Regions from separate parts of the Peribacillus sp. NPDC096447 genome, predicted to be linked through region 1. Evidence: riboswitches for the same ligand, from Rfam matches in the RefSeq annotation. Region 1 holds a riboswitch; the other holds the start of a gene.
The links. A riboswitch is a leader RNA that binds a small molecule or an ion and turns the genes downstream of it on or off. The one in region 1 is predicted to bind ZMP and ZTP.
Positions count from the first base shown of each region.

Region 2: another riboswitch for ZMP and ZTP. It lies ahead of ACIQZD_RS05810 (phosphoglycerate dehydrogenase); the one in region 1 lies ahead of ACIQZD_RS22760 (phosphoribosylaminoimidazolecarboxamide formyltransferase).

Region 1 covers NZ_JBIWEV010000008.1:451-4,938, reverse strand. The annotation lists gene ACIQZD_RS22770 (hypothetical protein) at 1,520-1,669, opposite strand; gene ACIQZD_RS22765 (hypothetical protein) at 1,951-2,124, opposite strand; gene ACIQZD_RS22760 (phosphoribosylaminoimidazolecarboxamide formyltransferase) at 2,337-3,503, opposite strand; ZMP/ZTP riboswitch at 3,552-3,630, opposite strand; gene ACIQZD_RS22755 (type 1 glutamine amidotransferase family protein) at 4,085-4,488, opposite strand, start outside.
Region 2 covers NZ_JBIWEV010000001.1:1,162,886-1,167,373, reverse strand. The annotation lists gene ACIQZD_RS05835 (PTS sugar transporter subunit IIA) at 1-78, shown strand, start outside; gene ACIQZD_RS05830 (hypothetical protein) at 200-667, opposite strand; gene ACIQZD_RS05825 (VOC family protein) at 1,145-1,561, shown strand; gene ACIQZD_RS05820 (GNAT family N-acetyltransferase) at 1,639-2,154, opposite strand; gene ACIQZD_RS05815 (ATP-dependent metallopeptidase FtsH/Yme1/Tma family protein) at 2,302-2,745, shown strand; ZMP/ZTP riboswitch at 2,940-3,018, shown strand; gene ACIQZD_RS05810 (phosphoglycerate dehydrogenase) at 3,125-4,324, shown strand; gene ACIQZD_RS05805 (hypothetical protein) at 4,419-4,488, opposite strand, start outside.

The DNA.
Region 1 (4,488 bases):
TTAGTTCCACAAGAAAAAGGTTGCCGCAAACTAACGCACCCATTAGTTTCGATTCACATATTTCTTGTATATTCTGGAGTATCACAGAGTGGATATTCTTCATATTGATTTCCTTTCCTAGAATAAAGTAAATCCCAAGAACAAAAGTAATTATTAAAGTGACACAAATTACCCAATACATCAAAGGATATTGATATATTACTGTTGCTGTTGTAACTCCTGAATTCATATCTGTTGTTGTTATTTTTGTCTTAACAGGATCATAAAGCATGTCCACAATTAAGTATGTTAGTAAAGATGAAAGAGTAAGAAATACTCCTATCGCACGTTTCAGTATTTTCACCTCCTAAAACCGTTAACTGTATACAGTTTAACTAAAAACAAAATCCTTCTTCCACTAACCTGCCCCGTTAGTGCCATAAGAAAATGGAGCTGTTTCCAGCCCCATAAAGAAGTAAAGCATGCGTTAGTTGCATAAGTAAGAGGTTTGAAAAAATAACCTGTATATATTTGAACGATGAATAACTTACCTATTTTCTTGTGTTTGTTTGCACCATATACAGAAAATTGGGAAAAACGTAATCAAAAACGTAACTAAGTTTATAAATTCATCAAAAAATACGTTAGAAACATTGATATATCAACAATTTAATAGATTACAGTTTATTTAATTGGTGTATATTTTTCCAATTATTTTAAATTATTCTATATTAGTTCTTACGATGAATACAATGTTTCTTAACTATCGCAATTGACTAGAATTGATTTACAACCATTTAGAAACGTAACCAAAACCGTAACCATTTTTATAAAAAACTCGTCAAGTATTGAAAGTATGAATTAAAGCAGCCGTTTCTATATTGGAATGCGTTGCTTTATTTTTTAATGGGGCATATCAGAAATGTTTAGCTGTGGTAAGAAAACTACTAGCAATAAAAGCTATTAAGCTAAACGCTGGTAGCTTGCTACATTCCATCTATGCTTATTAATCAGCTTTGTGTGTTCAGAAAACCATTCTAAGCGATTTTCAAACTTCTAATGATGATTGATAAGCTAATTTTGTCTAAGGCTAACTCTAACTTATCATCTATCTATTCTTTTATATAAAGAATTCCATAATTGCGTAAACCTGTAAACCTTTTAACCTATAAACGTTGATATAGTAGGTTTTTTATAGGTTTACCTTTAAGTTATTAGAAGTAAATTCAGCGCATTGGTATTCCCTGACTTTCTTTGAATGTGGGGTGTTGAGTATGTATCTTGCTGAAAAGATCGAGACTTATCTTTTTATTCAGCTACCTAAGCCAAGTGCTTGAGATTACTGGTGTATTCAAAATAACGGCTGGTCTATTGATTCTGCTACTGAAATTTTTAGTGAGGAATGGATATCTGATGACGAGTTTTTTGTCACCGAATCTGAAATTTATGGGAATAATAAACTCTATCATCAATTGAAAAAAGAACTTCGAATAATAAAAAAACATAGGGAGATTTTAGTCTTCCTATGTTTTCATTCATATTATTTATCTGTTTGTTTTTGCTTCTTTTTCAAATACTCCGCACGTATTTTTTCAAGTTGCTGCTTTTTATCAAATTTGGCAGGCTTCTGTTTTTCATGAAACTTTGTCACAGCTACCTGACCTTTGGTATCTAATTGATATTTTCCCACTTTGTTCACCTACTTTTCTTGTCTTTAAAGAGAATCTATTCAACAAATATAATATACCTTATTTTACTGAAGTATACCTTATTACTTTATTAGTGTACTGCTAACTTTGCATATATCAGTAAAAACATTAAAAACTTAGTAAAATAATTCATCGCCAAATGGTATTCATTTCATTGCTATAATCAAAATAAAATGCCTTGACACTCTGCATAAGCCTCAATAATTCTATTTCTTGTTTGTTCAGCTCTCTTCTAAAGATCCAATTGTTCGGTAAATAAGGTTTAAACATTAAAACAATCTAAGGCTACTCCATCTTTTAAATGGTTCTTAATGCTAATAACCATTACGTTCTCGATGATTTCAAATTTAGGTTTCTGAGGGGAAATATTGTTTTTTTTGCAAAGCCTTTTTACTACTTGTTTAAAAAAATCTACATCCCCAATATCTTTCTCCAAAAAATCACCCCTTGTTATTAACTTTTCTACTTATATCCACCTCAATCCAAATATTACCTTATTCAACTATCCTGCCCCTTTAGTTGATTAAGGAAACTTTAATGATCAAGCAGTTATATGTAAAAACTTAGTTACCATTATGAGCGTTATCGGAAATAGTATGAGAAAGAGCCCTTAGTAAAGAGGCTCTCATATTTATAATCATTCACAGCTTAATGATGAAATACACGAATGCCTGAATGTGCCATAACCATTCCATATTCATTTGCTGCTTGTAAAACTTGATCGTCTCGTAAAGAATTACCTGTTTGAACAACATATTTAACTCCACTTTGAGCAGCACGATCAATATTATCACGGAACGGTAAAAAAGCATCGGAAGCATAGGAAACTTCTTTTAATCTTTTTAACCATTGTTGTTTTTCACTCTTACTTAGCCTGTCAGGGACTTCTTGAAAACATTGTTTCCATTGTTGGTTTTCAGCTTCAGTAATATCATCATTCAGCCATCCATCAATCGCGTTATTAACTTCTACACGAGATATTCCTTCTCTGAACTTCATATTAAGTGCCCTTGGGTGTTGTCGTAACCACCATTTATCTGCTTTTTCAGCTGCTAACCTTGTACAATGAATACGTGATTGCTGCCCAGCACCAATTCCAATAGTTTGACCATCTAAAGCGAAACAAACAGAGTTTGATTGTGTATATTTCAATGTAATAAGGGCAACAAGAAGATCTTGCTTGGCTCTATCAGGAATATCACATTGTGCCGTAACAATATTGTCAAAAACTTCTTTTCTGATCCGTACATCATTTCTTTCTTGTTCTAAGGTAATTCCAAATACCGTTCTTTTTTCAATTGGAGCAGGAGCATAGTGTGGATCAATTTCTAAGATTAAATACTTTCCTTTCTTTTTCTGTTTCAAAATCTCTAATGCCTCTTGACTGTAACTTGGTGCAACAATGATATCAGAAACCTCTGTTTTTAGAAGGTTAGCTACAGTTACATCAACTTCATCACTAAATGCAGCACAATCACCAAATGAAGATATCCTATCTGTTCCTCGTGCTCTTGCGTAAGCAACGGCTAATGGAGAAAGTTTTATATCTTCAATGAAATAAGATTTAGCAAGTAAATCATTCAGTGGAGAGTACACAGCTGCACCTGCTGGACTAACATGTTTAAAGGATGCTGACGCAGGTTGACCAGTTGCTTGTCGAAGCTCTAGAACCAGTTGAAAAGCGTTTAAAGCATCTAAAACATTAATATAACTGGCTTCTCCATTTAATATTTTAATAGGCATGTTTTCTGTAACATAAACTTTAGCTTTACCCTGATTTGGATTCATTCCGTATCGTAAACAAATCTCTTTCATTTAAAGATCCCCTTTCAAAAATAAAAAAGTATTTGAACATGAGTTCAAATACTTTGCCCAGGCGTACGGCCGTTATCTATGTGCTCCCTCATGGTCCTCCATGTTTACGCCAGTAACACATAGTCTGTTTTATAAGAAAATTTTACATAATATTAGTAATTTTTACAATATATTTAGCTGATTTTTCTTTTTTTAAGTTGTATATCATACCCCCCCCCTTGTAGGCCAAGGGGGGGGATCATCTTCGAAATTATCGTTTTTGCTGTAGCTTTTGAAACAAATATTGATCAAATTAATACAAGAAACCTTGAAAATAAATAAATAGTAAGGACATGTTTTGAAAAAAGATGAATCAAAACATGCCCTTATACTAATTAATTGGATTATTCATTTATAAAAAAGATTGATCATTTTTGTGTTCCTTAATCAACTAACGCACCCGTTAGTTTAAGTTTAATCATTCACAATCTCTATTAACTTCTCTAAAATTTTAAAGTTATGTACTAAAACTATACTTTGACATCACATAAAGTATGGAGATTATTACAAGTAAAATAAAACTGCCAAGTTGATTTTTAAACTCACTTATTTATTGAGTTCATTAGTTGGAAAAAGTATTCATGTTTGTGAGTCTTATTTAGGTTATACCACGAATGTAATGTATCTGGTGCAAATACATCTAATTTTTTCAGTACTTCCACCGCAAATTCCAAAGGAGCTACTCCTGATGCAGTAACCAAATTTTCACCAGTTACTACAGGTTCCATCTCATAAAAATTTTCTCCTTTATAATTAGGACAGACCATTTTAATATACTCTAAGCTATTGCTTGTATGCTTTCTAGAATCTAGATATCCCATATTCGCTAGTCCCTCAGTTGCACCACAAATAGCAGCAACAATAGTGCCAAGCTTTAAAGCCTCGCCAATTTTTTTCAAGATAGATAGATGAATCGCTTCTCCCCAAGTATTCCCTCCAGGTAGAA
Region 2 (4,488 bases), on a different contig from region 1:
GTTGAAAAACTGGAAAAAACAAATAGTACCCAAGCAAAAATTAATGAAACGGAGATTATGAGTGTTTATTTGAAATAAAAGAAAAGGTACCATTAGACTTCGTGCCTTCTAGTACATTAAAAACAGTCCTTACTGGCGAATGCCGGCAAGGACTGTTTTACTATATCTGCAAGATTTCAGCTTCACTTAGCACAGTGAGCTATTCCAATTGCACATGCCCTAAATCACTATTGAATGATTTAAGATCATTAATTAACTGGTTAATATTTTTGCTTGGACCGCTATCATATAGAGCATTTCTAAATCTTAAAAACTTGGTTCCCTTTTCTATTAAACTATTCAATAGCACATTTTCAGGGAATCTTAGTGTGGATTTCTTAGGAATATCATTCCATTCTTTACTAGCAAAACCATGGTACCATATAAATAATATAGCTGGATTTTTTTCTATTAGCTTTTTCATTTGCCAATCCATAAAACGTTCGGAAAAGCCGCAGTTGCCAATACCGGTATTTAAACAATCATACATTGCCTGTAAAATTGAAAGCCAAATACCATCAACATCATCCCAATCATAAAAGCCCGAGAGAAATTGATTTTGATAAGAGATAATGACTGTGCCGTATAAGGAAGTTCCTTTTGAAGTAAATAGCTGTTGATTTCCCAATTGCTAGGACGAAATGATTGGGATTGATCCTGGTAAAACAACTGAAATCAAAACCAAAAACAGTAAAGAAAATTTTCCGGATACTTCATGTTTTAATACTAATTTTCATATGCATACCTCCTTAAAAGTAATTAATTTTAGAGCATGGTTATATAGTTTTTATTTCAAAAAAGACAAAATGTGTTTTAGTTTTGAAACCATCTGGTATATGAATTTCAATTTTTAGGCGCCATCCAATGTTGAAGCAGCAAGGGGAGAGGGATATACTTCTTGAAAATTTCTTAAGGTAAACTCACAGGTTGTTTTAAAATTGAATCAGCCTGTTTGAAATACTTTAATTAGGTGAATTATGAATGTTCCCCGTGACTAAGGTTGTATCTGTTCAATGTGAATGCAATCACTGCTCTAAGCAGGATAATCGAAAAATGCAGCGAATAGTAGGTGAGTGAACAAATAAATCAAGCGAGGGTGAATTGGATGGGAGTTCAAGCAGAAAAGATCTTTGTAAACTTGCCTGTTAAAGATTTGGATGCCTCAGTAGAATTTTTCACAAAGGTCGGCTTTGAGTTTAACGAGCAAATGACCAACGAAAATGCGACATGCATGGTTATCAGCGAGTCCATATATGTGATGTTATTGGTGGAAGATTACTTTAAAACATTTACCAAGAAAGAAATCCCGGATTCTGCAGCGAGTACCGAAGCCATCGTTGCCCTGTCCGTTAAAAGCAAGGAAGAAGTCGATGAGATCGTGAATAGGGCACTGGATGCTGGCGGAAAGCCTTTTAACGAAGCCATTGATCATGGTTTCATGTACGGTTGGAGTTTTCTGGATATCGACGGACATTCTTGGGAAGTATTTTACATGGACGAAAGCGGATTTAACCAAAATTAAACCAAAAGCAAGGCACAATCCTTCACGAAGGACTGTGTCTTTTTTAATGTTAGTAAGCGATCTTAGCTGAAGTTCATTCATAACAATACTGGGCGAATATCCTTCCACTCATAAACCAATAGATTCAATTCAGCGCCAGCCATTTTGATTTTTTCTGTTTTAAACAATTCAGCACCAAATGCCTCATAGAAGTATCGAGATTTATTATCTTCTAACACCTCAACGAAAATTGTCTTGAATCCCAGTTCTTCGAATTTAAAAAATAATTCTTTGATGAGTTTCTTACCTATCCCCATTCTTTGAAAATTTTCGAGGATATATATAGCAGTTAAATCACCAGAATTCTCAACTTGATTCGTATCCCTTTTCCCGCCATCTATAAATCCAACTATTTTTCCTTCGTTATTTTCTGCGACATAAACATAATTTTCATCTCTATTTATATTCTTTATCCATATGTCTTTCCTTTTCTCATAAGACAGATTATCTAAAAAATCACTCGGCATTATTTCTTTATAAGTAGTTCGCCAGCAATCCACATGGACTATTGCTATACCTTCCGCATCAGCAACCGTTGCCTCTCTTATTAGCATAGTGGTTCCTCCTTTTTTAAGTTTGCTATATTTCTTATAATTTACTAATATTATCCATTTTGCAACTAATCGGCCCGAGATATTCCAAGAATTAACTTTGTATGTTACTATTTTCTATAGTTTGCTTAATGTGGAAGAAGGTATGAGATGAAGCGGATTTTCCGTAGTAAAGTATTTTATTTATTAATCTTCTTGGTTACCTTGGGGATTGTGCTGGTTTTTAATAATGACAAAGAACCGACTGAGAAATTAACTGAAGATGAATTTTTTACAACTTTAGAGGATGGGAAAGTGACATTTTTAGAGTTGGAGCCACAAAAAAGTGTTTATGAAATAAGAGGTGGGCTGGTAGGGTATGAAAAGGATCAATACTTTATCGCGTCTGTACCAAATAGTGAAATTTCACTAGATAGAATGAATAATGCTGCAGAGGAACATGATATAGAAAAAATTGAGATTACGCCAGAAGACGAGACAAGTGGATGGGTCTCTCTTTTTACAACGACCATTCCGTTCATGATCATTTTCATGCTGTTTTTAGTCATATTACTATTTACAGTTGTAATAAAAAGATTGGACCGTCATAGATAATGGAGTTTTCGTCGATATATTCCTATTTTCGGAGATAAAACTATAGATTTCGTCGATATATTTCTAATTTCGCAGATAAAACTGTAAGTTTCGTCGATATTTCTGTTGAGTTGTGACTTCTGCAAAAAAAGGGATAAACATATAATTTGATATTGAAGATTCCAGAATAGTTTGATAGAATGAAATAAATGAAAAAGACTATGTGCAACTGGCGAAACACGGATAACCGTGAGGGAACACATAGTGTCGTAGCCGTTCGCCTGGGCAGAGGTAAGGGATTTTATCCCTTGCCTCTTTCTGTATATTAACAGATATTGAAGGTTTAAAGTCAGTATTTTGAAATTTCAAAACTATCATATTCAAAAGAGGAGCAAACAAAATGAGCACAATTCTTTTAGAAAAAGTGAAAACGATCAAGGCGTTAAATAATATTGCCGAAAGCGGACTGAATGTATTCAACAAAGGGGATTTTACGGTTGATAATGACAGTGAAAACCCTGATGCAATCGTTCTTCGCAGCTTTAACATGCATACTATGGAATTCGGCGATCAGTTAAAAGCAATCGCAAGGGCAGGGGCTGGAGTCAATAATATTCCGGTCGACAAATGTACCGAGCAAGGAATTGTCGTTTTCAATACACCTGGTGCTAACGCAAACGCTGTAAAAGAAATGGTGCTAACGACATTAATGGCTTCATCTCGTAACCTTTTTGCAGGTGTGGCTTGGACAAAGACACTAGAAGGCGAAGGAGAACAAATTCCAAAGCTTGTTGAAGCAGGAAAGAAACAATTCGTTGGTAAAGAAATCAAGGGGAAAACTCTTGGCGTAATCGGTTTAGGAGCGATCGGTGCACTTGTAGCGAATGATGCGCTTGATTTGGACATGGATGTCATTGGGTTTGACCCGTTCATCTCTGTTGATACAGCTTGGAATTTGTCACGCAATGTACAGCGCGCCATGACGATTGAAGAATTGTTTGCAGAATCTGATTATATTACAGTACACGTTCCATTAACTGACGACACAAGAGGAATGTTCAACCAAGAAACATTCAGCATCATGAAGCCGGGCGTACATATCTTGAATTTCTCACGCGGCGAGCTAGTGAATGAAACTGATATGCAAGCTGCACTTGAAAGCGGAAAAGTAGGCAAGTTCATTACAGACTTCCCGAATGAAAACGTGCTGAAAATGAAAAATGTCGTTCCAATTCCGCATCTTGGTGCCTCTACGCTAGAGTCAGAGGAAAACTGTGCGATCATGGCAGCTCGTCAGTTGAAGAGCTTTTTAGAAACAGGGAACATCAAGAACTCTGTGAATTTCCCGAACACTTCCCTTCCTTATACAGGAAACCGTCGTGTGGCAACTTTCCACGAAAACGTTCCGAACATGGTTGGGCAAATCACGCTGGCTGTATCAAGCTTTAATCTGAACATCGCTGACATGGTTAACAGAAGCCGTGGGGGATATGCCTATACGATCATCGACATTGACGGTGAAGTAAACGGCGATATCATTCCTGGATTGGAAGAAAAAATCAAACAAATCGAAGGCATCGTTACAACTCGTATTATCTAATTGGAACCGGAAGAAAGATGATTAATAGTGAAAGCCTCAATTCCTTTAAGGAGTTGAGGCTTTTTTAGGCTTTGTTTATTAAACTAAAAATCTGTCAGGGTTTCACCTCCGTTTTTTCTTCATAATGTACAAACAACATCAAATAGAGTGCGAATAGAAGATGC